3 regions of the Rhizobium sp. P43 genome follow, and region 3 is predicted to be linked to each of the others. Evidence: predicted binding sites of a transcription regulator. Region 3 holds the regulator's gene; each other region holds the start of a gene.

Region 1 (10,410 bases), 540 kb from region 3:
CCGCCGACGTGCCGATCAGCCATATCGGCACCATGCTGCTCTTCCACTATCCGACGACCTGGAACCACATCCTCGGCGACCACGCGATCTCCTTCCGCGTCCTGCCGATCTCGGCGGAAGAGACCGCCGTCACCACCACCTGGCTGGTCAACAAGGATGCCGTCGAAGGCGTCGATTACGACTTGGAAGAGCTGACCCATGTCTGGAACATGACCAACGACCAGGACCGCTCGATCGTCGAGGAAAACGCCTTCGGCATCCGCTCGCCGGCCTATGAGCCCGGTCCCTATTCCGTCGATCACGAAGGCGGCGTCATGCAGTTCGTCGAATGGTATTCCAACTTCATGACGGGCCGCCTGCAGGGCGACAAGGCCCGCCTGTCTGCGGTGGCTTGATCATGAACATCGCCGTCACCCAGTATCGTCATGTCGACGAGATGCGCCCCTGGTCAGACCGGGAGCATCTCCTCGAATGCGTCGCCGTCACGCCTGAGGCCGCAGACGTGATGACCTTCACCTTCAAGCCGAACAAGCCGAACCTGTGGTTCCGCTACATGCCGGGCCAGTTCGTCACGCTGGAAATCCCCGTCGGGCCTGAGCCGGTGATGCGCACCTACACGCTTTCCTCCAGCCCCTCCAGGCCCTATACGGTCGCGGTCACGGTCAAGGCGCAGAAGGATTCAATCGGCACCCGCTGGATGTTCGACAATCTGAAGCCCGGCATGGCGCTAAAGGCTTTCGGTCCGCTCGGCGACTTCTCCTATGCCAAGTATCCGGGCAAGAAGTATCTCTTCATCTCCGCCGGCTCCGGCATCACGCCGATGATGTCGATGACCCGCGACATGAGCGACCGGGCCCCCGACAGCGACATCACTTTCCTGAACTGTGCCCGCTCGCCCGACGACATCATTTTCCGCTGGGAGCTTGAGGCCAAGGCCCGCGAGATGCCGCATCTGACGCTGGGCTTCATCGTCGAGCAGGTCTCGCGCGGCCAGCTCTGGTCGGGCTTGAAGGGCCGCATCGACAAGGCGAAGATCGCGCTGCTTGCCCCCGATTTCCTTGAGCGCACCGTCTTTTGCTGCGGCCCGGCGCCCTTCATGGCGACCGTCCGCGAAGCGCTCGAAGGTGCCGGCTTCGACATGAAGCAGTATCACGAGGAAGCCTTCCAGCCGGTCAAGCCGGAGCTGCCTGAAGTCGTTGTGTATGCCGATGGCGAGCAGCCGACCAAGGTCACCTTTGCCATGTCCGGCAAGGACGGTCTCTGCGCGCCCGGCCATACCGTGCTGCAGGCGGCCCGCGCCGCCGGTGTGCGCATCGGGGCTGCCTGTGAATCCGGTCTCTGCGGCACCTGCAAGGTCATGAAGCTCTCGGGCGAGGTCGAGATGGACCACAATGGCGGCATTCTCGATGACGAGATCGACGAGGGCTACATCCTCGCCTGCTGTTCGCGGCCGAAGGGCGACATCGAAATCGAAGCCTAAGCATCGCCTCCGCGATCAATTGCACGTGAGAAGGGGGCGATTCCGGGCCGGATTCGCCCTCTCGTCGTCTCTGCGGCTCTGCGATGTGGCGTGGCCTCTTGCCGCTCGAGAGCGCCCCGATTAGCATCCTCTGATGGAGCCTCCTGCCGCGCGCTGCGGTCGGGTCTGATCGGCCATGATGGCCGGTGCAGGCGAGTGGAGGTTCAGTCAAAGGGGGATCACGCATGAAGCTTGTTTCTGCTCTTGCCGCCGCATGCCTTGCCGTGACCGGTTTCATGATGACCGGGAATGCGGCGAATGCCGGTGGCATCGAAGTCCGCATCTACGAACGCCAAACCAGCTATCGGCATTACGAGCGGGTCACCGTGTATTCGCGTCATCATGGCCAACGGGTCTATGGCCATCGCGTGCATCGGCCGGGATATGTTTATCACAATGGGCTTTGGTTCTCCCCGCGCTCCATGCGGGCAGGGGTGATCGTCGATTATCCGATCCAGCGTCGGCATGTCGTGAATTACCGGGGCGACATCAATCCGAAACACCACAGCTGGTGCGCCGAGCGCTATCGCTCCTATCATTGGCGCAGCAACACGTTTCAGCCGTATCACGGCCCCCGCCAGCAGTGCTATTCGCCCTACTATTGATGCCGGTCGCAGGAACAAAACTCATGCATCCGCGTTGACGGGCACTGGTGCGCCCGCACTGTCCTGGTGCCGCCATGCGTCGGGCGCGAACCCTGAACAGAGCGTTAATTCTGGGTTCAGGCTGGTATCGTTAACCTTTGTTTCAAGGTCAGGGGATCGGGCGGATCGTCCGCTTTCCGAGGCCTCAGGAAACACGCAGGGAGAAACATCATGAAGAGTGCATTCAAGACGACGGCCGTCGCCGCTCTTGCATCGATCCTCGCCGTCACCAGCATGGTCCCCGCCCAGGCCCAGGTCATCCGCCCGGTGGCCCCGGCCACGACGACGACAGATGCCACAAATGTCCAGTATATCGATGGCCAGATCCGCATCTATCGCGAGCGTCGTTACGACCGCTACGATCGATATGACCGCTATGACCGCTATGACCGCTACGAGCGCGCCCGTTACTGGAACGGCCATCGCGGCTATCGCGAACGCCGCGCAGGCTACCGTTATCACAATGGCTACTGGTACCCGCTCGCAGCCTTTGCGGCCGGTGCGATCATCGGCGGAGCGATTGCGTCGCAGCCACGTCCGGCACCCGTCCCCCGTGCGGCCGGTCTGAACCCGCGTCACTATGACTGGTGCCAGGCGCGCTATCGGTCCTATGATAGCTACTCGAACACCTTCCAGCCGTATCACGGCCCTCGCCAGCAGTGCTATTCGCCCTATTACTGATCGGCACCGGCACGTGACCGGGCTTCCGTTTGAAGCCGGGAAAAGTTAACAATATGCCGCTCCGGCCTCGTGCTGCGGGCGGCTTTTTCATCTCCCCGATCCGCCTGTTTCCTAACGGCAAAAGCGCTGCGTTAACCCTTTGTTAACCATATCGGCGATACTTCTTGGTCAACGATTTGTTTACGTAGATGACCAAAGTGCTAACCGAACCCCGCTCCATCCGCATCAAGGGAAGATCCTTCCTGGCCGTCGTCCTGACGCCGGATCTGCCGTTCGACGACTGGCTCGTCCGGCTTGACGATCTCGCGGCCCGTTCGGCCGGTTTCTTCCTCGGTCGTCCCGTCGTCCTCGATGTCTCCGAGATCGAGATCGATCGTCCCCAGCTCAAGGCGCTGATTGCCGAACTGGCGTCCCGCAACGTCTCGATCATGGGCATCGAAGGCGGTCGCCCCTCGCTCGTCGAGCCGGGCATGCCGCCGATGCTGAAGGGCGGAAAACCCGCCGCCGATTACGAGGTGCCGCGCGAAGAAGCGGCTGAAAGCTCGACTGCCAAGCCCAAGGGTAAGGCGGAAAAGCAGCCGGCGGAGCAGGCGGCACCGCAGGTGGTCGTACAGCAGAGCCCGGTCGCCGCACCCTCGCTGATCGTGCGCGAAACCATCCGCTCCGGCCAGTCGGTCATCTACACCCAGGGCGATGTCACGGTCATCGGTTCGGTCCAGTCGGGCGCCGAAGTGATCGCCGGCGGCTCGGTCCATATCTACGGCGCGCTGCGCGGCAGAGCGCTCGCCGGATGCGTTGGCAATGCCGACGCAAGGATCTTCTGTCGTAAGTTCGAATCCGAGCTGGTTGCCATCGACGGCGTCTACGCGATGACCGACGACATGGACCCAGAATTGAAGGGGCATCCCGTCCAGCTTTGGCTGGAGGGGGATGCAATCATGACTGAAAGAATGACGTGAATTTGAGCGGGGATAGACAGGAGAACAACATGGGCAAGGTGATTGTTGTGACATCAGGCAAGGGCGGGGTCGGCAAGACCACGTCGACAGCCGCTCTGGGTGCCGCGCTCGCGCAGCGCAACGAAAAGGTCGTCGTCGTCGATTTCGACGTAGGCCTTCGCAATCTCGATCTGGTGATGGGTGCCGAGCGCCGCGTCGTCTACGATCTCGTCAATGTCATTCAGGGTGATGCCAAGCTGCCGCAGGCGCTGATCCGCGACAAGCGGCTGGAAACGCTCTTCCTGCTGCCTGCCTCCCAGACACGCGACAAGGACAACCTGACCGCCGAAGGCGTCGAGCAGGTCATCACCGAGCTCAAGAAGTATTTCGACTGGATCATCTGCGACAGCCCCGCAGGCATCGAGCGCGGTGCGACCCTTGCCATGCGCCATGCCGACATGGCCGTTGTCGTCACCAATCCGGAAGTCTCCTCGGTCCGCGATTCCGACCGCATCATCGGCCTGCTCGATTCCAAGACGCTGAAGGCCGAGCGCGGCGAGCGCATGGAAAAGTACCTGCTGCTGACCCGCTATGACGCCAATCGCGCCCAGCGCGGCGACATGCTGAAGGTCGACGACGTGCTCGAGATCCTGTCGATCCCGCTGGTCGGCATCATTCCGGAAAGCATGGACGTGCTGCGCGCCTCCAATATCGGCGCCCCCGTCACGCTGGCCGATGCCCGCAGTGCGCCGGCACTCGCCTATTTCGACGCCGCCCGTCGTCTGGCCGGCGAGAATATTCCGATGACTATTCCGGGCGAGAAGCGTGGCTTCCTCGACAAGATCTTCGCGCGGAGGGCCGCATGAGCATCTTCTCCCTGTTCCGCAAGCAGCGTTCCGCCCCCATGGCGCGCGAGCGACTGCAGGTTCTCCTGGCCCATGAACGGGCGTCGCTGGAAAGCGATCTGGTGGCCGTGCTGCGGGAGGAAATCCTCGCCGTGATCGCCAAGCATGTCGAATTCGACCGCGACAAGGTGCAGATCAAGATGGATCGCGACGAGGACGTGTCAATCCTGGAGATCGATGTCGAGATCCCGCGCAACGCCCAGCGCCTCGCCGCCTGATCCGACCACCTTCTGCCATGAACAAGGCCGCCGCCGGTATCTCCGGTCGGCGGCCTTTTCGTATTCTGCTGGGGCAGGGCGGTTGATATCCGCCCTGCCGTTTCGGGAGCGTCAGCCCACCAGAGCGTTGTCGTCGCGCTTGATCGCAACGATCGTCGAGCGCGGCAGCTTGCCTTCGCCATCCGGGAAGGGGGCGTCGGGATGCTGGATGCCGGCAAACATGGTGCGCTTGTCGGCCGACCAGGTAAGTCCGGTCACTTCCGAACCCTTCGGACCGGTCAGGAAGCGCTCGATGCGACCGGTAACCGGGTCGCCGGCGAGCATCTGGTTGTTGCCCTGGCCTGCAAAGTCGCCCTCGTTCGAATCTTCACCATCCGTCTGGATCCAGACGAGGCCGGTGGAATCGAACATCATGCCGTCCGGCGAGTTGAACATGTTGCCTTCGTTGATGTTGGACGAGCCGGCATAGGCGTCCTTGTGCACGACCGGATTGCCGGCCATGGCGAACAGGTCCCACTTGAACGTATTGCTGGTGTGGTCTTCCGCGTCCGGATACCAACGGACAATCTGACCGTATTCGTTGCCGGCGCGCGGGTTGACGGCGTTGACATCCATGACGTCGCCACCGGCATTCGTCCGCATCTTGCCGTCCTTCATCACGGCGCGGTTCGAGTTGTTGGTCAGGCAGCAATAGGCTTCGATCGCAACCGGGTTGATCGCGACCCATTCCGGACGGTCCATGGTCGTGGCGCCAACCTTGGACGCGGCCTGACGGGTGAAGACGGCGATCTCGTCGGCCTTCATGCCGGTGGTCTCCGGCGTCAGAGCCAGCCATTCGCCGGTGCCTTCGTCCGAGAACTTGGCAACATAGAGCGTGCCCTCGTCGAGCAGCTTCGAGGTGTCGCCGCCCGGCACATAGATGCCGTTGGAGACATACTTGTAAAGGAACTCGCCCCGCTCGTCGTCGCCCATATAGACGACCACGCGGCCATCGCGTGCGATGACGACGGCGGCATTCTCATGCTTGATGCGGCCAAGCGCGGTGCGCTTGATCGGCGTCGAGGAGGCATCCGACGGATCGATCTCGACGACGTAACCCGCGCGACGCGGCTCGTTCGGGTTCTTCGCCACGTCGAAGCGCTCGTCGAACTTCTCGTAGCCATAGCGCGTCTCGGCCACGATGCCGTAGCGCTTGTAATCGTCTGGCATCTTGAACTCGGCATTGGTGGTGCCGAAGTAGCCGTTGAAGTTTTCTTCGCAGGTCAGATAGGTGCCCCACGGCGTCTTCCCGGCGCCGCAGTTGTTGAAGGTCCCGAGACAGTCGACACCATTGGGATCGGCAGCCGTCTTGACGAGCTCGGAGCCGGCAGCCGGGCCGGACAGCTTCATCGGTGTGTTGTGGTGGATACGGCGGTTGAATGGGCTATCGACGACGATCTGCCAGCCGTTTTCGCCTTCAGCCACTTCCATGACGGTCACGCCCTGCATGTTCTGCAGGATCTTCACGTCGTCCAGCGACTGAGGCATGCCTTCCGGCGCGTGCGGCAGGTTGGTTTCGTTGTTGACGTATTCGTGGTTGACCGCAATCACTTGGGCGTCGCCGATGACGAACAGCTCCATGCCGTCTGTGTTTTCGCCGAAGACCTTGTCGGAATTCTCGAGCGAAACGCCCTTCACCGGATCGATGTCGGAGGCGGTGGAGAATAGCGGTTCACCCCAGCGGGCGAGCGGCTTCCAGCTGTAACCTTCCGGAACATGCACGGTATTGTCCGTGGCGATCGGGATCGGCTTGAAGGCGAAGCGCGAGGCTGCTTCCTGGGCCTGGGCGGAGGTCGAGCTCATCAGATTGCCGAGCGTGCCCATGGCGGCAGCCGCCGAACCCATGGCGAGAATGCCGCCAAGGAAGCCACGGCGCGAAATTGCGCGTTCGACCACGCGGTCGAAATCCGTCACGGCCGGCGGCGGATTGTGCAGTTCGTCCCACTCGTCCCAGGACAGGTGATTGGTGTTGGTCTCGGTCATGGCAGAGCCTCCTTGGAGTTGAAGTTCACTCTCCGACTAGCCAGCGCGGGTAACAGTGATGTGACGAAATCTTGACGGTCCGGCAGATGTGAAGTCGCTGATTTAGGAGCGCCAAGCGGGCACCAGCCGGCAAATCGTTTTAAGCCTTTGTCCCACCTCGCCTTTGGCAAGAGGCCGACCGGATTACTTGAGCATATGGGCTGCAGCGCTCACACATCTTTGTTCCGATCCCTGCTTCTCGCCCCGATCTCGGCCCCGATTCAAGCCGGGGGACGAGACCGCATGACGCATCCAAAAGATTTGACGTTTACGTAAAAATCAATTAGCCAAAGAGAAGAATAAGCCGCGCCTCCTGGGTGGGAGTCTGGGCGTGGCCTCACAGCATATGCCAGATGGAGGAGCACGTCATGTACAAGGCGCCTGTTGAAGAGATCGCGTTCACCCTCAAGCACGTCGCGGGTCTGAGCAAGGCCATCGAAGACGGCAAGCTCGGTGATCTGAGCGACGACCTGGTCGATGCCATCCTTTCTGAAGCCGGCCGCTTTGCCAGTGACGAAGTCGCACCGCTCGCCGAGATCGGCGACAGAGAGGGCGCCCGTATGGTCGACGGCAAGGTCGTGGTTCCAGATGGCTGGGACACTCTCTACCGCGCCTGGGCCGAAGGCGGCTGGAATTCACTGACGGCATCCGAGGATTTCGGCGGGCAGGGGCTTCCGCATATGCTGAACGTCGCAGCCCTCGAAATGTGGAATTCCGGCTCCATGGGCTTTGCCCTTGGGCCGACGCTGACCATGGGCGCCGTCGATGCGCTGACCGCCCACGGGTCTGATGCCTTGAAGGCGAAGTACCTGCCGAAGATGGTGTCAGGCGAATGGACCGGCACCATGAACCTCACCGAACCCCATGCCGGCTCGGATCTCGGCGTCATGAAGTCGCGCGCCGAGCGCCGCGATGACGGCACCTACCGCATCTTCGGCCAGAAGATCTTCATCACCTGGGGCGAACACGAGATCACCGAGAACATCATCCATCTGGTTCTCGCCCGCCTGCCCGATGCTCCCGCCGGCACGCGCGGCATCTCGCTCTTCCTCGTGCCGAAATATCTCGTCAATGACGACGGCTCGCTCGGTGCCCGCAACGATCTTCACTGCCATTCGCTGGAGCACAAGCTCGGCATCCATGGCTCGCCGACCTGCACCATGATCTATGGCGACGGCAAGTATGGCGACGAAGCCGGCGCCATCGGCTGGCTGATAGGCGAGGAGAACAAGGGCCTCGCCTGCATGTTCACCATGATGAACAATGCCCGCCTTGCGGTCGGCATGCAGGGTGTCGCCATCTGCGAAGCTGCGACCCAGAAGGCCGTGCAATATGCCAAGGACCGTACGCAAGGGAAGGCTCCGGGCTGGACCGGTTCGGGCATGTCGCCGATCATCGAGCATCCCGATGTCGCCCGCATGCTGGTGACGATGAAGGCGCTGACGCAAGGCTCCCGCGCCATCTGCTATGTCTGCGCCCACGCCACCGATATGAGCCACCACGCAGACGGCGACGAAGCCCGCCACTTTGCCGAACGCGCAGCTCTGCTGACCCCGATTGCCAAGTCCTTCGCCACTGACGCCGGCGTCGACGTCGCTTCGCTCGGCATCCAGACCCATGGCGGCATGGGCTTCATCGAGGAAACGGGCGCTGCCCGCTACTGGCGCGACAGCCGCATTGCCCCGATCTACGAAGGCACCAACGGCATCCAGGCCGCCGACCTCGTCACCCGCAAGCTGCCGCTCTCCAACGGCAACCATGTGCGCGGCTATATCACCGAGCTTAAGCAGGTGGTGAATGCCGTGCGCGCCTCCAATCTCGAAGGTTTTGGCGAAACCGCCGCCCGGCTGGATGCGAGCCTTGCCGATCTCGAAGACACGACCGAATGGCTGCTGTCGCAGCTCGCCGCTGGCAATGCTTCGGCCGCCCTTTCTGGCGCCACACCCTATCAGCGCCTCTTCGGCCTCTCGTTGACCGGCGTCTACCTCGCCAAGGGCGCGCTCGCCGACGAGGACCATGGCCGCGACAACCGCCTGGCGCTGTGCCGCTTCGCTGCCGAGAACCTGATCGCCGAGACAGCAGCCCTCAAGGACCGCGTCATCAACGGCGAGGCAAGCCTCAACGCGGCCAGGGCATTGTTCGCGTAATTCCCACCTCCCCCTTGAGGGGGGAGGTCGCCGCAAAGCAGCGGGTGGGGGTGACCCTGCCAAAACCAGCATATGTCGTTGTTCACCCCACCCCGGAGCTGCGCTCCGACCCTCCCCTCGAGGGGAGGGTGGGGACCACCCGAGGAAGCCGAGATGACCGACCACATTGAGATCACCCGCCCAGAAACCCATCCCGGCGTCCTCGTCCTGCGCTTCAACCGCCCGGACAAGAAAAACGCCATAACCCAGGCGATGTACCAGAAGCTGACCGCTGGCCTCCTCGAAGGCGAGCAGGACGACAGCATCCACGCCATCGTCTTCCTCGGTACCGAGGGCTGCTTCTCGGCTGGCAATGACATGGCCGATTTCCTCGGCTTCGCCATGGCCGGCGCCGTCGGCGAACCCGCCGCCTTTGGCCTCCTGCGCGCACTGACCGAAGTCACCAAGCCGCTCGTCTCTGGCGTCGATGGCCTGGCGATCGGTATCGGCACGACGCTGCACATGCATTGCGACCTGACGGTCGCTTCCGACCGCAGCCTGTTCAAGACCCCCTTCGTCGATCTCGCGCTGGTCCCGGAAGCCGCCTCCAGCCTGATCGCCCCGCGCATCATGGGCCACCAGCGCGCCTTTGCCATGCTCGCCGCCAGCGAAGGCTTTTCCGCCGAACAGGCCCGCGAGGCCGGCCTCATCTGGAAGGTCGTGTCGCCCGATCAGGTCGAGGCTGAGACCCTCAAGATCGCTGCCTCGCTGGCGTCCAAGCCCCCGGCGGCGATGAAGATCGCCCGCGCGCTGGTCAAGGGCAGTGCCGACGAGGTGCGCGCCCGCATGCAGGAAGAACTCGTCCACTTCGTCGCCCAGCTGAAGAGCGCCGAAGCCCGCGCCGCCTTCGAAGCCTTCATGAAGGGACGCGGATGAGCCGGTAAGGCCGTCAGCCGGAGTGTTCGTGATGCTCGCGAACGACGGTCTCGATAACAGCGAGCGGCGGGCGCTCGTCTGGATGAACGGGCGAGCCCGCCGCCAGCACGATCGCTGCTTTCCAGAGGGCACAGGCCCGTGCCCGTGCCCAGCAGCCCGAATCGAGGGCCATGGCGTCGCGAAACCGCGCCCGGGCTTCGCCATCCAGAAATAGCCAGCTGATCACGAGATCGCAGGCAGGATCGCCGATGGCCGAGGAGCCGAAGTCGATCACGGCAGACAGCCGTCCATCGCGCAGAAGCAAATTGCCGACGGCGATGTCGCCGTGCAGCCAGACGGGGCGCCCCGTAAACGGCGCTGCAGCGGCCCGGTCGAGCACGGC
Region 2 (10,410 bases), 2.0 Mb from region 3:
GAGCCGACATTCTTGTAGCCGACGCCGGTGTAGTACGGACCCTGCGGAGCCGGATAGCCCTGCTCCGGGAAGCCGAGCGGACGGCCGTTTTCGTAGAAGAAGTATTCCTGTTCGAAACCGAACCAGGCGCCTTCGTCGTCGAGGATGGTCGCACGGCTGTTCGACGGATGCGGCGTGACGCCATCCGGCATCATGACTTCGCACATGACGAGAGCGCCGTTGGTGCGGGCCGGGTCGGGATAGATGGCGACAGGCTTCAGCACGCAGTCCGACGAGTGGCCTTCGGCCTGCATCGTCGAGGAGCCGTCAAAGCCCCAGAGCGGCAGCTGTTCCAGGGTCGGGAAGCTGTCGAATTCCTTGATCTGCGTCTTGCCACGCAGGTTTGCTACCGGCTTGTAGCCATCGAGCCAGATATACTCGAGCTTAAACTTGGTCATGGTGCTCTCTCTTCAGTCTCGCGCCATTCATGCGCAACAGAGGGGTGATTCTCCGGTTCGCCCGGGAGTCGGACAAGAAAAAGCAGGAACCGTGCCAGTTTGCCCGCAATCACGAGAAAGCGACCATTTTGTCGCAGGCGAAAGCCTGAAACCCGGTAATCAAAGGGCTTTCTTTAACAGATTGAGCTCATACTTGCGGAACCAGAGGCGCGTGTCGGGTGTTGTCTGCACACCAAAGATCACGAAAGCGCTGTGATGATTTTAAATTCATCACTTTTTCTGCATCAATATTGCCTACAAAATAGGCAAATTGCACTTTTCATGTGCATTTCAGTTTCAGACGTGGTAAGCATGGAACATCGAGACAACACTCGGTGGAAACGAGAGGCAGTAGCATGACAACGAACATGGTTCGGGAATCGGCGAAGATCTACGAATTCCCGGTGCGTGACCTGGCCCGGCTGAATGCCATGCGTGAGCGCCAGACGCCGAAACCCGTGATCTATGAGAGCGGTTCGGCAAGCTGGTATCACGAGGAAGCGATCCGCGAAGCCGAACGGGCGCCAAAGCAGTAAACGCCATAAAGGCATATAAAAAAGCCGCCCGCTTTGCGGACGGCCTGAAGCATGCGACGAGCGGGCCACAGCCCGCTCTTTTCGTTTTCAGAGCAATCCCAGCAAAAGTCAGAACCGGCTTTGCGTCCGGAATTGCGTCAACACAAACAGCTTATGATTTCGTCCCGAAGAGGCGCAGGCGCATGACGCCGCCATCCGGATGCATGGCAATCCGCACATGCGTCACCGGGCCGATCTTCTGCACCTGATCCCCTTCATAGAAATGCTCGGCATCCATCTGCATCTTCTGCCGGGTCAGGATCGGCTTCCACTGTTCGGAGGCTGAAATCTCTGCTTCGCTGAAGGTGTCGCCTGCGTCAGGCAGGTAAGCGCCGAGCAGCTCGCAGGTATCGGGGTAATTGCCCTTGTAGAAATGCGTATCGATCAGCACCCGGTTGATGACGCCGGCATGGCCGAGCCGGATGATCGCCCAGTCATGGCCTGGACCACGGCGGCGCTTGGTTTCCCAGCCATCGCCCATGTTCGTGCCGCGACCCGGCGACAGGATCTTGTCGGGATGGCCGTAATGGGCATCCGACCAGGCCAGCGATTTTGCGCCATGGAAGATATAGGCGAGATCGATCTCTTCCGAAGCCCGCACCTTCGACCAGTCGAAATGCGCCGCGCCATAGACGCGCAGACGCGCCACACCGCCATCCGGATAGATATGCAGGCGAAGATGCGTCCAGACCTTTGAGGTATCGGCATTCTTGAAGAAATGCTGCGCCGAGGCACCCAACGGCGACTTCGTCACGAGCTCCGTCCAGACCGTCGCATCCGTCGGATCGCCGCTCTCGACATGGGCCGCCTCGATCGAGCAATGCGGCGGATAATTGCCGGTGAAGAAGCGCGTATCGACATCGAAGCCGAAGATGCGGCCCGGCATGGCAAGCCGGATGATCGCATAGTCATGCCCCGGCACGCGTTTGCGCCGGCTTTCCCAGCCATCCATGTATTTGCCGTTGTCGTCATAGAGATCCGGATCGAATGTCGCCGGATCGTCGTTCAGCATGCGCGACAGCGGCGCAAAGAACTCGTCGGTCGAGAAAATGCCGGTCGCCCCGAGGCGCGCGGAGGCAAGATTGACGGCACCGGCGGCGAAATCCGGCAGAACCACGGTCGAAGTCTCAAGCATGTCAGTGTCTCTCCGGAAGCAGGCTTTCGAGGCGAAGCCTGGCGATTTTTTCCACCTGCTGGCAGGCGGTGTCAAATTCCTGGTCGCGGCTGTTTGAAATCCGCGTTTCGAAGGCTGCGAGAATGTCGTCCTTGGTCAGCCCCTTGACCGCAATGATGAAGGGAAAGCCGAATTTTTCGACATAGGCCGTGTTCAGCGCCGTAAAGCGGGCATGCTCCTCAGCCGAGAGCCGGTCCAGCCCGGCACCGGCCTGTTCGCGCTTGCTGTCTTCGGTCAGCTCGCCCGCAATCGCAAGCTTGCCGGCAAGATCCGGATGCGCCCTGAGCACGCCGAGCCGCTCTTCGGCGCTCGCCGTGCGGAAGATCGCCGCCATCCCGTCATGCACGTCACGTGCGGTGAGTGGCTCCTCGATCATGCCGGCATCAAAGGCGCGCTCGGCAATGAAGGGCGAATGCTCGAACACGCCGCCGAAACGCTGAACGAAGTCCGCTCTGTCCATTCGTTTATCCATTTAGAAGCGAGGTCTCGTCCGACGGGAGCGAGACTGGGGAAGATGCCTGCGGCCGGGCCGCGAAGCGATTTGCATCAAGGATTAGCCGAGGCCCGGAGGCTTGTCGAGTTTCCGGCAGCGACAATCATTTTCGCCCAAACGCGAGGGCACACCACCTTGCGGACATGGCCGGTCGGTCTATCTATGGAACTGCACTTCCGCGATTTCCCAGAAAGGAATTCCCCATGCCGATTGCCAAGGGCTATGCCGCAACGGATGCCTCCAAGCCATTGGTTCCCTTCACCTTCGAACGTCGCGAGCCGAATGACGACGACGTGGTGATCGACATCAAGTTTTCCGGCATCTGCCACTCCGACATCCACCAGGCGCGCAACGAATGGGGCAACTCCACCTACCCCATGGTGCCGGGCCACGAGATTGCCGGCGTGGTCACTGCAGTCGGCTCGAAGGTCACGCAGTTCAAGGTCGGCGACCGCGTCGGCGTGGGCTGTTTCGTCGACAGCTGCGTCCATTGCGAGAGCCGCAATGTCGATCTCGAACAGTATATGCCGGGCGTCGTGCCGACCTATAACGGCTTCGAGGCCGATGGCGTGACGCCGACCTATGGCGGCTATTCGAACACCATCACCGTGAAGGAAGGCTATGTGCTCTCCATTCCGGACAACCTGCCGCTCGACAAGGCAGCGCCCCTGCTCTGCGCCGGCATCACGCTCTATTCGCCGCTCGTGCACTGGAAGGCCGGCCCCGGCAAGAAGGTGGCCATCGTCGGCATGGGCGGGCTTGGCCATATGGGCGTGAAGATCGGGGCTGCGCTCGGCGCCGACATCACCGTTCTCAGCCAGAGCCTGTCGAAGAAGGACGACGGCATCGCCTTCGGCGCCAAGGATTACTACGCCACCGCCGACAAGGAGACCTTCAAGAAGCTCGCCGGCACCTTCGACCTGATCATCTGCACTGTCGGCACCGAGATCGACTGGAACGCCTATCTGAACCTCTTGAAGATCGACGGCGCGCTGGTTCTGGTCGGCCTGCCGGAAAACCCGGTTCCGGTCCATGCCTTCTCGCTGGTCATGGGCCGCCGCTCGCTCGCCGGCTCCTCGATCGGCTCGATCAAGGAAACGCAGGAGATGCTCGACTTCTGCGGCAAGCACAACATCACGCCTGAGATCGAGATCATCGACATCAGCCAAGTCAACGAAGCCTATGAGCGCGTCATCAAGAGCGACGTGCGCTACCGCTTCGTCATCGACATCGCGAGCCTCGACAAGGCCTGAGCTGAGAAGACGGAAATGAGAGGTGCCCGGCAGCGATGTCGGGCCCTTTTTTTGAGAGGCCTACCCTCAAACGCAACGTCATCCTCGGCCTTGTGCCGAGGATCTACTGAAGCCGACTGCAATTGAAACGTCGCAGATGCTCGGGACAAGCCCGAGCATGACGGCCTCACATTATCAGCCCTTCCTGCCAGGCCCTTTACGGTATCACACCTGCAGCTGATACCCATTCCGCTCCGGAAACGGCCAATCCGCAAGCAAGGCCATATCCGGCCGGTAGATTTCCACCTTCAACGGGTAACACTTGGCCACATCGCTCGAATGGCTGGCGCTGCAATCCCCGCCCGGGCAGGCCGAGAGAGCGCCTAAGAGATCGATCTCCGCGAACATCTCCAGGAAATCCCCGGGGCGAACCGGGCTCGCCTTCATGAAATACTGCTGCGTATCGCGGGTGAAACCGGTGCACATGAAGACATTCAAGACGTCATGCACATGCGGCTCGGCGGCCTTTATGTCCATGCCCCGGTGATGCGCCAGCGCACGGCAGAGGTTGGAATGGCAGCAATGATGATAGTCGCCGCCGGAGAGCAGCCGGTTGGTATAGGGATCGCAGCGCGTGCCGATCACGTCATGCACACCGCCGCCGAATTCGTCGAAGCCGTACCAGCCGAGCGTATCATGGCTGATCGTCGCCATGGGGCGAAGCGAGGGCAGATTGCTCCAGAGACGGTTGCCGGTCGTGACATGCGTCGCATGCAGCGCCCGCGTCTTGCCCGAAAAGAAGCGCTCGGAGAGGTCGTTGGCGTTCCAGAGGTTCAGGTCGCCGACCTGCGGCCCCTCCACGCTGACGATGCGGAAGAAATGCCCCTTGGGAACTTCGAAGGTGTTGCCCTCGCGCGGCGGCACGACCACTTCGCCGACCTTCTCCATCGTCACCCGCGCCCGCTCCAGGATGCTCATGTCGGGCACCTTCAACGACTCGACCGGATAACAAACGACGGGTTTTACAGCCCGGCGGGCAGCCGCATCGGCGGGAACGGGGATGTTTGCGTTGAAGGGGGACATGGGCGGCTCCGGGACGGCATCAGGATGGAAGCCACAAGGTGCCCGACAGCCGCTTTCATGACAACAGCCTCTCTTCTTGCCCCATGAGCAAGTGTGGCTTAGTCATGAAGGGATGAAACTGCCACCGCTGCCCACACTCCGCGCCTTCGAGGCCGCCGCCCGCCGCGAGAGCTTCCTGCAGGCCGCAACCGAACTCGGAATGACGGCAGCGGCCGTCAGCCAGCATGTGAAGGCACTGGAAGACTGGCTGGGCCTTGCCCTCTTCGAACGCCGGCCGCGTGGCGTGCGCCTCACCACCGACGGACGCGAACTCGGCGCCGCTTGCTCGGAAGGCCTCGGCCATATCGCCCGCGCCGTCGAGCGGCTGTCTGCGAGAAAGGCTGTCGTGCGTGCGAGCCTTGCCTGCATGCCCTCGGTCGTCACCCACTGGCTCGGCCCCCGCCTGCCCCGTTTCCGCGCAGCATATCCCGATATACAGGTCTCGATCGTCTATCCGCTCGGCGCACTGACCCCGGATGAAGCCGGCGCAGACCTGCTGATCGGACACGGGACCCGCCCGCCGGGGCGGGCCGACCGCATCCTGGATGCCGCCACCCGGCCCACCTGTGCGCCCGCCTATCTGGAGCGGCACGGGCCGATCACCACGCCCGCCGACCTCCTGAAACAGGACCTGCTGCACGACGCAACGGAGGCCGCCTGGCAAAGTTGGCTGGCGGCACGCGGGATCGAGGGCCCGACTCCGGCAGGACCGCTCTATGCCGATTTCAACCTGCTGGTCAGTTCGGTCCTCTCGGGCCTCGGCATCGGCCTCTGCCCGACAGCCCTGATATCAGACCATCTGACAGCGGGCACGCTGACCGTGCTGTTCGAGGAAGCCGCCGACAAGGACAAGGCCTATTGGCTGCTGTCAGGCACGAACCTGTCCGAGCCTGCCGCACTCTTGCGGGACTGGTTGCTGGAGGAGGCCGCAAGCTCGGCCTCCAGCGCCTGATATTCGACACAGGCCTTCTCATACTCGGCGCGGAATGCCGGGTTTTTCATGAGCTTGAACTTGAGGTCGCAGAGTGTCGTCATGAGGCCCTCACCATCTAGGCTTATGATACTTGTGCCAATGCTCGGCGATCTCGATGCGCTTGGGCACCCAGACCTTCTCGTGGCTGGTGACATAATCGATGAACCGCGCCAGCGCCGCAGCCCTTCCCGGTCGCCCAACGAGGCGGCAGTGCAGTCCGACGGACATCATCTTCGGGCTGCCGTTCTTCCCCTCCTCGTAAAGCACGTCGAAGGCATCCTTGAGATAGGTGAAAAACTGATCGCCGGAATTGAAGCCCTGCGGTGTGGCAAAGCGCATGTCATTGGTCTCGAGCGTATAGGGGATGATCAGGAAGGGTTTGCCGTCGAGATCCGGCACCCAGAACGGCAGGTCGTCGGAATAATTGTCGGAGGAATACAGGAAACCGCCCTCCTCCATGACGAGGCGCAGCGTGTTCATGGATGGCTTGCCCTGATACATGCCGAGCGGATGCGAGCCGGTGAGTTCCTTGTGCAGGCGCACGGCCTCCTGAATGTGCTGACGCTCGACCTCTTCGGGAAAATCCTTGTATTCGAGCCAGCGATAGCCGTGGCTGGCGATTTCCCAGTCGGCTTCCTTCATCGCGGCTACGGCTTCCGGGTTGCGCGCCATGGCAAGCGTCACGCCATAGACGGTGACCGGAACCTTGCGCTCGGTGAACATCCGCCACAGCCGCCAGAAACCGGCACGCGAACCGTATTCGTAGATCGATTCCATATTGAGATTGCGCTGCCCGGCCCAAGGCTGGGCGCCGACGATTTCAGACAGCAGGCATTCCGAGGCCGGGTCGCCGTCGAGAATGCAGCTTTCGCCGCCCTCCTCGTAATTCACCACGAACTGCACCGCGATCCGGGCATCGCCTGGCCACTTCGGATCAGGAATGTCACGGCCATAGCCGATGAGGTCGCGGGGATATGGCGCAGTCGTCATGGGTTCACCTCTCGTGTTTTGACGCGAGGCTATTGGCGAGGGCGGCACCTGTCGAGATGGAAAACGCGCGATTTGCTGCAGCGCAAACAGATCAGGCAATCTTCCGGCTGGAAACCTGTCCGAGCGGATGCAGCGAATGCACGGTAAACGGCGCGCCACGCTCCGGCTCGACAAACAGCGCGAGATTGGTCACCACAACAGGCTCGGCCAGCACCGGATCGAAATGCGCCTTCAGCGCCTCTTCGATTCGCGGGAAATCGCGCGCCAGAAGCGGCCCCGTCAGGGTCATGTGGAAACGAAATTCGTCCATGACATAGGGGTGGCCCCAGCGGTTGAGATTGCTGAATTGCGGCGCCGAAAGCCGCTCGGGATTGCGTCGTTCGATCTCCGCTTCCGAGAGTGGCGCGCGAAAACCGTCGAATGCCTGCACGACCGAGGCGGCGAGATGATCGACCTCCGGGCAAGGCCGCTGCATGATGAGCCCGAAGACGTCGCCGATCCGGCCGACCGATAGGCCATGCAACACGACTGGCTCCATGCGACCGGCGAAATGCATGAGCTCACGCAGCAACGCGGCTTCGCTCGAGCCCTCGCTCAAATGGAAGGGTGCCTTGAAGGTCGCATGAAAGCCGAAGCGACGGGGAAGCGCCGTGTGAAAGGCAATCTGATGCACGCCGAGCCCTTTGAGGCCCGGATACTCCTCCGCTTCGCCGGAGAACACATTGCGGCCAAGCCAACGCGCCGCGGCATCGCCAAGCGGATCGCGGGCGGGCGGCGTAAAGCAGATGGCATAACGCATGTCGAGCACCTCGCACTGGCTCGCGACGGAACTTTAGCAGTTGCCGTTACAACCCCGTGGATAGGTGATTTGCATGACAGTATCACGAAGCGCGCGCTCTTATTTCTCGCCCCACAATCGTGAGTATCCCTTTGTTTTCAGGGTATTTCGGTAAATTCCTCACCACCTGCCCGATCTGCAGCCACCGAAATGTGATGGGTGAGCGTAAAGCTGTGAGGCAGACGCAGCCCCTGCCCCACGATCAGATCGAGCGCGGCATCGGCCATGAGATGGGCGATGCCGAAGCTCACCTTGAAGCCGCCGGTCAGCGCATGGATCTGCGGATAGGCGGGATGGGGCCCGACCATCGGATCCCGATCGATCGCCTTCGGTCGCAAGCCGGCCCAGCGTTCAACGACCTCCGCTTCACGCAGAACCGGCGCGAGCTGCCGCGCCTCGGCAATCAGCGCGTCGAGCTGCCCGTCGGTGGAGAAGGGTTCGTCGTAGCGGTTCTCGCTGGTGCTGCCGATCGCCACATGGCCGCCTTCATGCGGCACCACATAGAGCCCGTCGAGATAAAGAAGCGGCAGCGCATCCGGCAGATCGACCTTCATCAGGGCCGCCTGCCCTTTGACGCCCCGCCCCAGCGGCTTTGCCAGGGATGGCCCGAGCGTTTCCAGCAAGGCAAACGAGCCGACACCGGCAGCCACCAGATGCGAGCCAAAGCCGATCGACGTCCCGTCCGTCAGTTCAAGCCGGTTTGCCACCGGATCGATGCGACTTGCAGCCGCCCCTTCGACAAGGCGCACACGGCCGGCCTGCTCCAGCCGTGCCCGGAGCGTCGCGGTGAGCGCGCGCGGCGACACCCGTCCCGCAAATCGATCATGGACCAGCCCGGCCGCGCTGAACTCGGCCGATGGCCAATCGGCAAACGGGCTCTCGTCGATCACGGACCAATCGAAAGCCCTGCCCTGCTGACACCAGTTCGTCTCAGCCTCCAGGGAATGGCGCTCGGCGATGGGCCTCAAATGGGCTTTCGGCAGGGGGATCAGCCGCCCGCAGCGCCGATAACCGGCAGACAGGCCGGTTTCGGCTTCGAGTGCTGCGATCTCCGCTTCCAGCGACAGGAGCCCATCGAATTGCAGCTGCTTCTTCTCGTTCCAGCGATCCGGCATATGCGCCATCAAGGCGCCGAGCAGGCCGCCGCTGGCCCCGCTGCCGGTGCGCTCGGCCTCGATGAGGATCGTGTCGATGCCCCGGCGCTCGGCCTTCAGCGCCGCCCAGAGGCCCATGATGCCGCCCCCGACAATGACGAGGTCTGCCCGCAATTGACCTGACATCGCTACCGATTTATCGGACATGACCATGACCCATTCGAATTATCCGCCAGGCACCGGCGACACCCAGGCACCGCTCACCTGGCATGACGGCGATATGCCTTTTTCACCCGCCTTTGGCGATCATTTTTATTGCCAGACGGATGGCCGGCTGGAATGCGGCCATGTCTTTCTCGCCGGCAACGGCCTGCCGGAACGCTGGCAGACGGCAGAGACCTTCACCATCGGCGAGCTCGGCTTCGGCACGGGCTTGAACGCCTGCGAAACCTGGCGGCAGTGGAAGGCGCACCGCCGTCCCGGCGCCCGCCTGCATTTCGTCTCCTTCGAGCTCTTTCCCATGCAGGCAGAGGAAATCGACCGCGCCTTGTCCCGCTGGCCGGAGATCGATGCGGAGCGCAAGGCTCTTGTGGCCCGCTGGCCGGCAGAACCCTCAGGTGTGGTGACGATCGATCTCGACGACCAAACGCGGCTTTCCGTCATCTGCGGCGACGCCTTTGAGAACCTCACCGCAAGCACGCTCACTTTCGACGCCTGGTTCCTCGACGGCTTCGCGCCGTCGCGCAACAGCGCCATGTGGTCGGCGGAGCTGATGCAGCGGGTGCATGCCACAACGGCTGAGGACGGCAGCTTCGCGACCTATGCTTCGGCCGGCTTCGTCCGGCGCAATTTGATCGCAGCGGGTTTCGATGTCGAGCGGCGCCCTGGTTTCGCGGGCAAGCGGGAAATGCTCTGCGGCGTCAGACGCTCGGCCTGATCAGCCTTCCGCTGCGATCCCGATGACGGCCCTGCCACTCCATTGCTCGATCTTGCGCATCAACAGTTCCGGCGAGATCGGCTTGGAGAGATAATCGTCCATGCCGGCGGCAAGGCAGGCCTCGCGGTCGCTCTCGAGCGCATGGGCGGTCACGCCGATAATCGGTGTCCTTCCGCCGCCGCGCGCAGTTTCTTCCGCCCGGATCAGGCCGGTCGCCTGGTGACCATTCATCACCGGCATGGAAACATCCATCAGGATCAGATCCGGCGGCTCGTTGCGCCAGGCCTGCACCGCTTCTTCGCCGTTGCCGACGATACGATAGGCTATTGCGCTACCGGTCAGGATCTGGCGGAAGACAATCTGGTTGACCGGATTGTCTTCGGCGATCAGCACCCTTAGCGCGCCGACAACGGACGCCTCAGAATGCATGACGGGCGTGTGCAGCACCGGCGGCTGATGTGGGACAGGTAGGGGAGCCGGCACGGGTTTGAGACGTTCAGAATTGA
Region 3 (10,410 bases):
CGACGCCTGCGCGGTTATACCAGGATCGGTCGAACAGCACGAATTCGCCAGCCGTCGGGAAATGCGAGACATAGCGTTGGAAATACCATTGACCGCGCTCTGTCTCGGTCGGCTTGGTCAAGGCGACGACACGGGCGGAACGGGGGTTCATATAGGAGAGCGTTGCGTGGATTGCGCCACCCTTGCCAGCCGCATCGCGGCCTTCAAACAGCGCCATGACCCGCTCGCCGGTCTTCTGCATCCAGAACTGAACCTTCACCAGTTCGATCTGAAGCTGGGTGAGTTCCTTCTCGTAATCCTTTTCGGAGAGCTTCTTGTCATAGGGAAAGCCGCCGGATTTCAGCGCATTGTCTTCGATCCAGTCCGGCAGGTCAGGCAGGTCTATATCGTATAGGCGCTGGCTGCCTGCGACCGTCAGTGTCACCGCCCGGCTTTCCGTCTGTGCATCCATACTCGGCTCCCCGTGTTTTATCCGCTTTCAGTCTCTCTACATGAGCCCAAGCGGAAATGAAGTTCAAGCATCTCGGTTCCTCCTCGCTCACTATCGACGCACGGGGGAAAGGCTTGGGAGACAATGGCACCGCAGCGTAACTTCTGTCATGATTCGCGGCTATCAGGCTTGAAGTGATGAGACGGGGGCATTCGCGCGCGCATGCAGGACAACAGAGGTGACGGCTGGCGCAACGATCTTCGACGGGTGCTGTCAGCCTGGGTCTATATTCTTGCAGCCGGCATCCTCTCGATAAGTGCCTGGGCCACCGGCGCTGCAACGGGCTATGCGGTCATCCTGTTCATCCTGCTGTTCCTGCTGGTGGTATTTCGGCAACTGCCGGAAGACGACGCGCCTCCCGTCGCGCCGCCCGTGATGGCCTCCTATCCGGCGCCCGCCGATCCTCTGCCGCTGATCCTCGCGTCGCTGGACGGAGTGGACATGCCGATTTTCGTGCTCAACCCCGAAGCTGAAATGATTGCGCAAAACCAGTCGGCGGAAAGAGTCTTCGGCACCTTGCTGAGCGGCCTGCACGTCTCGACCCGCTGGCGGTCTCCCGGAATCCTTGACATGATCCGCGAGACGACGGAGACCGGCGCCCCCAATCAGATCGAACACTCCGAGCGCCATCCCTCTGAGCGGGTCTATACAGTCCGTGTGGCGCAGGTCGATCCGCAGGAGACGTCGGGACAGACGTATTTTCTGCTCTCCTTCCAGGACATCTCCGAACTGCGGCGTCTGGACCGCATGCGCAGCGACTTCGTTGCCAATGCCAGCCACGAACTGCGAACGCCTCTGGCCTCACTGCGTGGGTTCATTGAGACCATCCAGGGGCCTGCCCGCGATGACGCCAAGGCGAAGGATCGGTTCCTAGCGATCATGCTTGATCAGGCCAACCGGATGAGCCGCCTGGTGGATGATCTTCTTTCGCTCTCGCGTCTTGAACTCAAAGCCCACGTGCCGCCGGATCGCAAAGTCGAGTTGGGGCCGATCCTCGGACATGTGAGAGATAGCCTGGCTCCGCTGGCTGCCGAACTCGGTGTCGAAATCCGCCTCGATCTGCCTGAAGAGAAGATCGAGGTCATGGGCGAACGTGATGAACTCGTCGAGGTTTTCGAGAATCTGATCGAGAATGCCTGCAAGTATGGACAGGATGGAAAGGTCGTCGAGGTGGCGCTGCGCCAGGATGTCAGCGGCGCAACGGAAGTCAGCGTGCGCGACCATGGGCCGGGCATCCCCGCCGAACACGTTCCGCGTCTCACGGAGCGGTTTTACCGCGTCAATGTCGAGGACAGCCGGTCCAAGAAGGGGACCGGTCTCGGGCTTGCGATCGTCAAGCACATCCTCACACGTCATCGTGCGCGTCTTATTGTGAAGTCAGATCTGGGCGAGGGAAGTGTCTTTACCGTCAGATTTTGACATAAAAGCCGCATCTGTTTTGATGTTGTGAGTTTAAGTATCTGAAATTATGGCAGAATATCTGTCACAAATGTTTCATTGAACTGACATAAAAGCGTTGGCCTAGAGCCGCTAAGAACGCAGTCGCCGCTGCTCGGGAGACGCCGCATCGGCCGCAAAGACACACAAGCCCTTTCCGGGAGATGATCATGAACGCTCTGAAACTTTCCGTAGCTGCCTTGGCGGCCTCCGTGGCCTTCGCTGGCGCTGCCGTTGCCCGCGACCAGATCCAGATCGCTGGTTCTTCCACCGTTTTGCCTTACGCTTCCATCGTCGCCGAAGCCTTCGGCGAAAACTTCGAATTCCCGACCCCGGTTGTTGAGTCCGGCGGCTCTGGCGCCGGCCGCAAGAAGCTCTGCGAAGGCGTGGGCGAGAACACCATCGACATCGCCAACTCTTCCTCGCGCATCAGCAAGTCCGACATCGAGCTCTGCAAGACCAATGGTGTGAACGACATCCAGGAAGTTCGCATCGGTTACGACGGCATCGTCTTCGCTTCCGACATTAACGGTCCTGAATTCGCCTTCACCCCGTCTGACTGGCACAATGCGCTCGCTGCCAAGGTTCTGAAGGACGGCCAGCTGGTCGATAACCCTTACAAGAACTGGAACGAGATCCGCGCCGACCTGCCGGCTCAGCCGATCCTCGCTTTCATTCCGGGCACCAAGCACGGCACCCGCGAAGTGTTCGACACCAAGGTTATCGTCGCTGGTTGCGAAGAAAACGGTGCTTTCGAAGCCCTGAAGACAGCCGCCGGTGGCGACGAGGACAAGGCTGAAGACGGTTGCATGGCGCTCCGTACCGATGGCGTTTCCATCGACATCGACGGCGACTACACCGAGACGCTCGCTCGCGTCGACGCCAACAAGAACGGTATCGGCGTCTTCGGTCTGTCCTTCTACCAGAACAACACCGACAAGCTGCGCGTAGCCACCATGGGCGGCGTGGTTCCCACGGTTGAGAGCATCGCCAAGGGCGAATACCCGGTCTCGCGTCCGCTTTACTTCTACGTCAAGAACGCTCACCTCGACGTTATCCCCGGTCTCCAGGAATACGTAGAGTTTTTCGTTTCTGACGAAATGGCCGGCCCGGATGGCCCGCTCGCTGCCTACGGCCTCGTTTCCGACCCGGAACTGGCCAAGACGCAGGAAGCCGTCAAGGCCCGTACGCCGATGGCGCCGCTGAACTGATCTTATGCATCGACCGGCGGCATATGATGTGCCGCCGGTCTTTTTTGTTTGGCAGGGGACTTTTGTCATATGAGTGGCGGCATCATCGTTCTCATTCTTGCGGTGCTCGCGTTGATCGGCTTCGTCCTCGGCAAGCGCCGTGCACGCTTCCTTGCCGATAGCAGCGGTACCAAACTGCATTCTCTCGCTGGCTATTATGGCCAGACCGTCGCCCTCTTTACCGCAGTGCCTGCCTTCTTGCTGATGCTGGCCTGGCTTTTTGTCCAGCCGATCATCGTTGAAGGGCGCGCCGATGCCCTGATCCCCGACAGCGTGATCCCGGAAGGCGGAGCCCGCAGCCTCGTTTTGTCGGACGTCCGCCGCATTGCCGACGGCCTGGACGCCATGATTGCCAACCAGGATGCGAGCGCAAGCGCTCTCGTGGATGGCGAGATCGATGTCTCCACAGTGCGCGATCGACTTGCAGAAGTCGGCGTGGCTCTGGCGGGTGATGTACCGGCTGAAGTCTTCGCTGCGGCAAAGGTCTATCGCGAAGCGTCGCGCACAGGCTCACTTGCCATGACGATCGTCGTCATCGCGGTTGCGCTTGGTCTTGGTATCTGGTCCTTGAGCCGGATCCGTACCGACATGCGGGCACGCAATGTCAGCGAGACCTTCGTCACCGTGCTTTTGATCGGGTCCTCAACGATTGCCATCCTGACAACTGTCGGGATTGTCGGTTCGCTGGTTTTCGAGACCATCAATTTCTTCAAGATGTATCCGGCATCCGAGTTCTTCTTCTCGACGGTCTGGAACCCGCAGTTCCGCGGCGGCTCTGAACTTGGCATCCTGCCGCTTCTCTGGGGCACGCTGTATGTCTCCTTCGTGGCGCTGCTCGTCGCCGTGCCCCTCGGTTTGTTAATCGCAATCTATCTGTCGGAATATGCGAGCCCGACGCTGCGCAGCTTTGCCAAGCCGGCAATCGAGGTTCTGGCGGGCATCCCGACAATCGTCTACGGCCTTTTCGCGCTCGTCACAGTGGGCCCGCTAATCCGTGACTGGCTGGCTCAGCCGCTTGGACTTGGCACCTCTTCTTCGTCGGTTCTCACCGCCGGCATCGTCATGGGCATTATGATCATTCCCTTCGTGAGCTCGCTCTCGGATGACATTATCAATGCCGTACCCCAGTCCCTGCGTGACGGTTCCTATGGTCTGGGTGCCACCCAGTCGGAGACGATCAAGCGCGTCATCCTGCCGGCGGCCCTGCCGGGTGTCATGGGGGCCATTCTTCTCGCCGCGAGCCGCGCGATCGGTGAAACCATGATCGTCGTATTGGGCGCCGGTGCCGCAGCGAAGCTAGACCTCAATCCCTTCGAGGCCATGACGACGGTTACCGTCAAGATCGTCAGCCAGTTGACGGGTGACACCGAGTTCGCCAGCCCCGAGACCCTTGTCGCCTTCGCGCTTGGTCTCACACTTTTCGTTATCACACTTGGCCTCAACGTTGTGGCCCTCTACATCGTGCGCAAGTACCGGGAGCAGTACGAATGACCGACATCACCGCTTTCGAGGCCGCCCCCAAGGCCGCCGAAACCAAGTCGATCCTTGCTTCCGATGCCCGCACCCGCAGCCGCAATGCAGCGGAAGCCCGTTTCCGGATGATGGGCCTGATCGCCGTCATCATCGGCGTTCTGGCCTTGGTCGGTCTGCTGGCTTCGATCCTGTCGAACGGCCTGTCGTCCTTCCGGCAGACCTACATTTCGCTCGACGTGGTTCTCGATGCCGCGAAGCTGGACAAGCAGGGCAACCGCAATCCTGCCGACATCGCCAAGGTTTCGACCTTTGGCTATACGCCGCTTATCGAAGCGGCTCTGGCCAAGGTCATGCAGGAGAAAGGCATTGCTGTCGAAGGCATGAATGCCAAGGCCGCAGCCGAATTGATCTCGAAAGAGGCGCCGGCCAGCCTGCGCAACTTTGTGCTCGCCAATCCCAGCGTCATCGGAACAACGGTGCGCTTCGATCTCCTGGCGGCCGGCCGCATCGACGGATACTACAAAGGCCGCGTGACCATGGAGAGCGCCGCGCTTGACCGCAACACGTCCCCGGAACAGCTGCGTCTCGCGGACGCATTGAAGGATGCCGGCGTGTTGACGACACGCTTCAACTGGGACTTCTTTACGGCGCCTGACGCCTCCGACACGCGTCCCGAAGCTTCCGGCCTTGGCGTTGCCATCCTCGGCTCCGCCTACATGATGCTGATCGTGCTGTTCCTTTCCCTGCCGCTCGGGGTCGCTGCATCGATCTATCTGGAGGAGTTCGCACCGCAGAACTGGTTTACCGACCTGATCGAGGTGAACATCGCCAACCTCGCCGCCGTTCCTTCAATCGTCTTTGGTATTCTCGGTCTGGCGGTGTTCATCAACTATGCGGGGCTGCCGCAATCGGCGCCCGTCGTCGGTGGCCTCGTGCTGACGCTGATGACGTTGCCGACGATCATCATCGCGACGCGTGCGGCGCTGAAGGCCGTGCCGCCGTCGATCCGCGATGCGGCCCTCGGTGTTGGCGCATCCAAGATGCAGTCGATCTTCCACCACGTCCTGCCGCTCGCTATGCCGGGCATCCTGACCGGCACGATCATCGGTCTCGCCCAGGCGCTCGGTGAAACGGCTCCGCTGCTCCTGATCGGTATGGTCGCCTTCGTCCGTGAATATCCAGGCGCACCGCCGGAAGGCTTCTTCGATCCGGCTTCCGCCCTGCCGGTCCAGGTCTACAACTGGACCCAGCGTGGAGACCCGGCCTTCGTCGAGCGTGCATCGGGTGCCATCATCGTGCTCCTGGTGTTTCTGATCCTCATGAACCTGATCGCAATCATTCTTCGCCGCCGCTTCGAGCGTCGCTGGTAAGGAGTTCCAAGATGATGAACAATCTCGCGACCAAGATGACCACGACGAAAGCACCGACCATGACTGAAGCCAAGATCACCGCCCGCAATGTGCAGGTTTTTTACGGTGACAAGCACGCCATCAAGGACGTCAACATCGACATCCGCCCACGCTCCGTGACCGCCTTCATCGGCCCGTCGGGCTGCGGTAAGTCGACATTCCTGCGCTGCATCAACCGGATGAATGACACGATTGCGAGCTGCCGCGTCGAGGGCCTGATCCAGATCGACAGTGAAAACATCTATGATGCTAAGGTCGATCCGGTGCAGCTGCGCGCCAAGGTCGGGATGGTCTTCCAGAAGCCGAATCCGTTCCCGAAGTCGATCTACGAGAACGTTGCCTATGGTCCCCGTATCCATGGCTTGGCGCGCAACAAGGCTGAACTGGATGAGATCGTTGCGATTGCACTCCAGAAGGCCGGGCTTTGGAACGAAGTGAAAGATCGTCTCGAATCCCCGGGCACCGGTCTGTCCGGTGGTCAGCAGCAGCGTCTCTGCATCGCGCGTGCCGTTGCAGTCAGCCCTGAAGTGATCCTCATGGACGAGCCCTGCTCGGCGCTCGACCCGATTGCGACTGCCAAGGTCGAAGAACTGATCCACGAGCTGCGCGAGAACTTCACCATCGTCATCGTGACCCACTCCATGCAGCAGGCCGCCCGCGTCTCCCAGCGCACCGCCATGTTCCACCTCGGCAACCTCGTCGAGGAGAACGATACCGACAAGATGTTCACCAACCCGGATGACCAGCGCACCCAGGATTACATCATGGGCCGCTTCGGTTGAGCCCTGACGTCATCAACGGTCGAACTCAATTTCAAGGACGTTTCAAATGGGCTCCACACACATCTACTCGGCCTTCGACGAGGAACTGAAGTTCCTGATGCGCCGCATCTCCGAAATGGGCGGTCTGGCAGAACAGATGGTCGCCGAAAGCGTGCGCGCTCTGGTGAATTCTGATGCCGCGCTCGCTCAAAAGGTGATCTCCGACGACGTTCTCATGGACGCCATGGAACGCGAGATTGGCGACAAGGCAGTCATAACCATTGCCAAGCGGCAGCCGGTGGCATCGGATTTGCGCGAAATCATCGGTGCGCTGCGCATCGCCGCCGATCTTGAGCGTGTCGGCGATCTCGGCAAGAGCAATTCCAAGCGCGTTGTGGCCATCCAGGCAACCGGCGTGCCGCGCAAGCTCGCGCGTGGCCTCGAACATCTATCCGACCTTGCACTCGCCCAGCTCAAGGAAGTGCTCGATGTCTACACGACACGCTCGGCCGAGAAGGCGAAGTCCATCCGTGACCGCGACGAGGAGATCGACGCGATCTACACCTCGCTGTTCCGCGAACTCCTGACCTACATGATGGAAGATCCGCGCAACATCACAAGCTGCACGCATCTGCTGTTCTGCGCCAAGAATATCGAGCGCATCGGCGACCACGCGACCAACATCGCCGAGACCATCTACTACATGACCACCGGCGCCCAGCCGGAAGGCGAACGCCCGAAGGAAGACCTGACTTCTTCCGTCGGTGCGATCACCGAGTGATTGTGGCCAGCGAGGTTGATGATCGATGCAGCCGAAGATTGCCGTAGTTGAAGACGAGGAGGCCCTGTCGGTCCTCCTCCGTTACAATCTGGAAGCCGAAGGCTATGAAGTTGAGACCATCCTTCGGGGTGATGAGGCCGAGATCAGGCTTCAGGAGCGTGTTCCGGATCTCCTGATCCTCGACTGGATGCTGCCGGGCGTATCCGGCATTGAACTCTGCCGCCGTCTGCGTGTGCGGCCCGAGACCGAGCGCCTGCCGATCATCATGCTGACGGCGCGGGGTGAAGAAAGCGAACGCGTTCGGGGTCTGGCGACCGGCGCCGACGACTATGTTGTCAAGCCGTTCTCGACCCCGGAACTCATGGCCCGCGTCAAGGCGATGCTCCGTCGCGCCAAGCCGGAAGTCTTGTCCAGCGTCCTGCGTTGCGGCGATATCGAGCTCGATCGCGAGACCCATCGCGTGCATCGCAAGAGCCGCGAAGTGCGTCTTGGACCGACCGAGTTCCGGCTCTTGGAGTTCCTGATGGCATCGCCCGGCCGTGTCTTCTCACGCTCGCAGCTTCTTGATGGCGTCTGGGGTCATGACATCTATGTCGATGAACGCACCGTAGACGTGCATGTCGGTCGCCTGCGCAAGGCTCTGAACTTCTCCAACATGCAGGATGTCATCCGCACCGTTCGCGGAGCGGGCTATTCCATGGAAGCCTGACGGCTTCCTGACAAGTGATTATGCAAGGCCGCGCGGTTATCTGTCGCGGCCTTTTCTGTTGGCATCATGTCAAACGAAAACAGGCCCCGAAGGGCCTGATCGAAGTCCTGATCTTGCGACCGCTCGATTGCTCAGCGTGCCGCCTTCCGACGTTCGCTCACTGGCTGATAGGCGAGCTTCGCGTGATAGGTGCAGTAAGGCGCGCTATCTGCGATTTCGCAGCCGCAGAAGTGAAAGTCGTCCTTCATCGGATCGCCGATCGGCCACTTGCAGGTGCGTTCGGTGAGCTCGGTCAGCGCCAGGCGACGCGAAATCGGTACGACCACATTGAGCGGGCGACGGACTTCGACTTCCTCGTAGACTTCGACTTCGATTTCTTCCTTCAGCATCGTCGCTCCGGATGCCCGGGCCACTGTGCGTGTCGTCGTGTTGGCCGCCGGGCGGTTCGGAAACGCAGCGGGACGCTGCGTCTGCGCCGGGCGCTTGGCAGGCCGTGCAGCAGACGTGCTGCCACCGGCCTTGGCGCGGCCCGGAAGGTTCAAACGGTGAACCTTGCCGATCACGGCATTACGGCTAACGCCGCCCAACTGGGCAGCGATCTGGCTTGCGCTGAGGCCTTCGGCCCACAGCCGTTTCAGTCTTTCGACCCTCTCATCACTCCACTGCACGTTCATGCCATATCTCTCCGCCGCTCGCGTCTGTCATGGCAGAATCAATCACCCATGCCTCGGACGAATCCGAAACATAACCGCCTCGATACTGTCGGTGAGCACTTCCGCCGCATGCAATCTATTAATGAAATTTAACCTAGAGGCACGCCGACTCCGTGACAAGAGTCGCGGGAATCATCTGGAATCGATTTTCCGGTTTTCCCCAACTTGCTTCCCGAGTGAGTCAAGTATGCAACAGGTGGAATCTTGTCGCGCACGCTCTTTAGGCGAGTGGGCCGATTCGGCGACTACTCCTGCGATTCCTGCGGAATTCGTTGACATCCCAGGACGAAATGCTGATAGTGCCGACGCCGCCGCAAGGCGGCATTTTTAATTTTTTCGAGGCCCTGTCATGGGCTGTTCCGTACCTGGTGCCGGAATGTCGAGAAGGATTGTGAAGCCATGGCCAATGCTACGCCGCTCTATCAGACCTACAATCGGGCGCCACTGCGTTTCGAGCGAGGCGAGGGCGTCTGGCTGGTGACGGAAACTGGCGAACGCTATCTCGATTTCGCGGGCGGTGTCGCCGTAACATCTGTTGGCCATGGCCATCCGCATGTCGTCGGCGCTTTGAAGGATCAGGCCGACAAGGTCTGGCATCTCTCCAACCTTTACGAAGTGCCGGGGCAGGAAGCCTTGGCCACGCGTTTGACCGACGTGACCTTTGCCGATCGCGTCTTCTTCACCAATTCGGGCGCGGAAGCGCTTGAATGCGCGATTAAGACCGCCCGCCGTTACCATTTTGCCAAAGGCCATCCGGAGAAGTTCCACATCATCACGATGGAAGGCGCCTTCCATGGCCGCACCATCGCGACGATCGCCGCCGGCGGCCAGGAGAAGTATCTTGAGGGCTTCGGTCCGAAGGCGCCAGGTTTTGATCAGGTGCCGTTTGGTGACCTTGAGGCCGTCAAGGCAGCTATCACCGATGCCACCGCTGCAATCCTGGTCGAGCCGGTCCAGGGTGAGGGCGGTATTCGTCCGATTCCGGTCGAAATGCTGCGTGCCTTGCGTGATCTCTGCGACGAGCACGGTCTGCTGCTCGTCCTCGACGAGGTTCAGTGTGGCGTTGGCCGTACCGGCAAGCTCTTCGCCCACGAATGGGCGGGCATCACCCCAGACATCATGGCAGTGGCCAAGGGCATCGGTGGCGGCTTCCCGCTCGGCGCTTGCCTCGCGACCGAAGAGGCAGCCTATGGCATGAAGGCCGGCACGCATGGCTCCACCTATGGCGGCAACCCGCTGGCTATGGCCGTGGGCAATGCCGTTCTCGACGTTGTGCTCGGCGATGGCTTCCTTGAGAATGTGCGCGATACGGCGCTTGTCTTCCGCCAGGGCCTTGCTTCACTCAAGGACCGTTTTCCCGACGTGATTGAAGAAGTGCGCGGCGAAG

Evidence for each region. Region 3 encodes PhoB, which activates phosphate uptake and scavenging genes when phosphate is short. Its sites were predicted from a motif close to TGTCATNNANCTGTCAT; they were not measured.
Region 1: AC1PUL_RS13080 (PhoX family protein) is a predicted target of PhoB. The motif match lies at 6,977-6,993, and genes of this name have one in related genera.
Region 2: AC1PUL_RS03415 (DUF1045 domain-containing protein) is a predicted target of PhoB. The motif match lies at 7,908-7,924, and genes of this name have one in related genera.

The regions. Positions count from the first base shown of each region.
Region 1 is NZ_CM161539.1:2,594,440-2,604,849, reverse strand. Features, by position in the region: gene AC1PUL_RS13115 (aromatic ring-hydroxylating oxygenase subunit alpha) at 1-395, shown strand, start outside; gene AC1PUL_RS13110 (FAD-binding oxidoreductase) at 398-1,480, shown strand; gene AC1PUL_RS13105 (BA14K family protein) at 1,705-2,124, shown strand; gene AC1PUL_RS13100 (BA14K family protein) at 2,335-2,844, shown strand; gene minC (septum site-determining protein MinC) at 3,033-3,803, shown strand; gene minD (septum site-determining protein MinD) at 3,833-4,648, shown strand; gene minE (cell division topological specificity factor MinE) at 4,645-4,905, shown strand; gene AC1PUL_RS13080 (PhoX family protein) at 5,017-6,927, opposite strand; gene AC1PUL_RS13075 (acyl-CoA dehydrogenase family protein) at 7,335-9,113, shown strand; gene AC1PUL_RS13070 (crotonase/enoyl-CoA hydratase family protein) at 9,267-10,028, shown strand; gene AC1PUL_RS13065 (aminoglycoside phosphotransferase family protein) at 10,042-10,410, opposite strand, start outside.
Region 2 is NZ_CM161539.1:719,291-729,700, reverse strand. Features, by position in the region: gene AC1PUL_RS03455 (glutamine synthetase beta-grasp domain-containing protein) at 1-437, opposite strand, end outside; gene AC1PUL_RS03450 (DUF2735 domain-containing protein) at 833-1,012, shown strand; gene alc (allantoicase) at 1,164-2,186, opposite strand; gene uraD (2-oxo-4-hydroxy-4-carboxy-5-ureidoimidazoline decarboxylase) at 2,188-2,685, opposite strand; gene AC1PUL_RS03435 (NAD(P)-dependent alcohol dehydrogenase) at 2,922-3,971, shown strand; gene AC1PUL_RS03430 (urea carboxylase-associated family protein) at 4,176-5,033, opposite strand; gene AC1PUL_RS03425 (LysR substrate-binding domain-containing protein) at 5,146-6,024, shown strand; gene puuE (allantoinase PuuE) at 6,115-7,035, opposite strand; gene AC1PUL_RS03415 (DUF1045 domain-containing protein) at 7,127-7,834, opposite strand; gene AC1PUL_RS03410 (NAD(P)/FAD-dependent oxidoreductase) at 7,972-9,180, opposite strand; gene mnmC2 (tRNA (5-methylaminomethyl-2-thiouridine)(34)-methyltransferase MnmC2) at 9,179-9,904, shown strand; gene AC1PUL_RS03400 (response regulator) at 9,905-10,410, opposite strand, start outside.
Region 3 is NZ_CM161539.1:3,134,628-3,145,037, reverse strand. Features, by position in the region: gene ppk2 (polyphosphate kinase 2) at 1-451, opposite strand, end outside; gene phoR (phosphate regulon sensor histidine kinase PhoR) at 653-1,909, shown strand; gene AC1PUL_RS15695 (substrate-binding domain-containing protein) at 2,098-3,138, shown strand; gene pstC (phosphate ABC transporter permease subunit PstC) at 3,208-4,668, shown strand; gene pstA (phosphate ABC transporter permease PstA) at 4,665-6,020, shown strand; gene pstB (phosphate ABC transporter ATP-binding protein PstB) at 6,056-6,841, shown strand; gene phoU (phosphate signaling complex protein PhoU) at 6,888-7,601, shown strand; gene phoB (phosphate regulon transcriptional regulator PhoB) at 7,627-8,310, shown strand; gene AC1PUL_RS15665 (GcrA family cell cycle regulator) at 8,442-8,978, opposite strand; gene AC1PUL_RS15660 (acetylornithine transaminase) at 9,423-10,410, shown strand, end outside.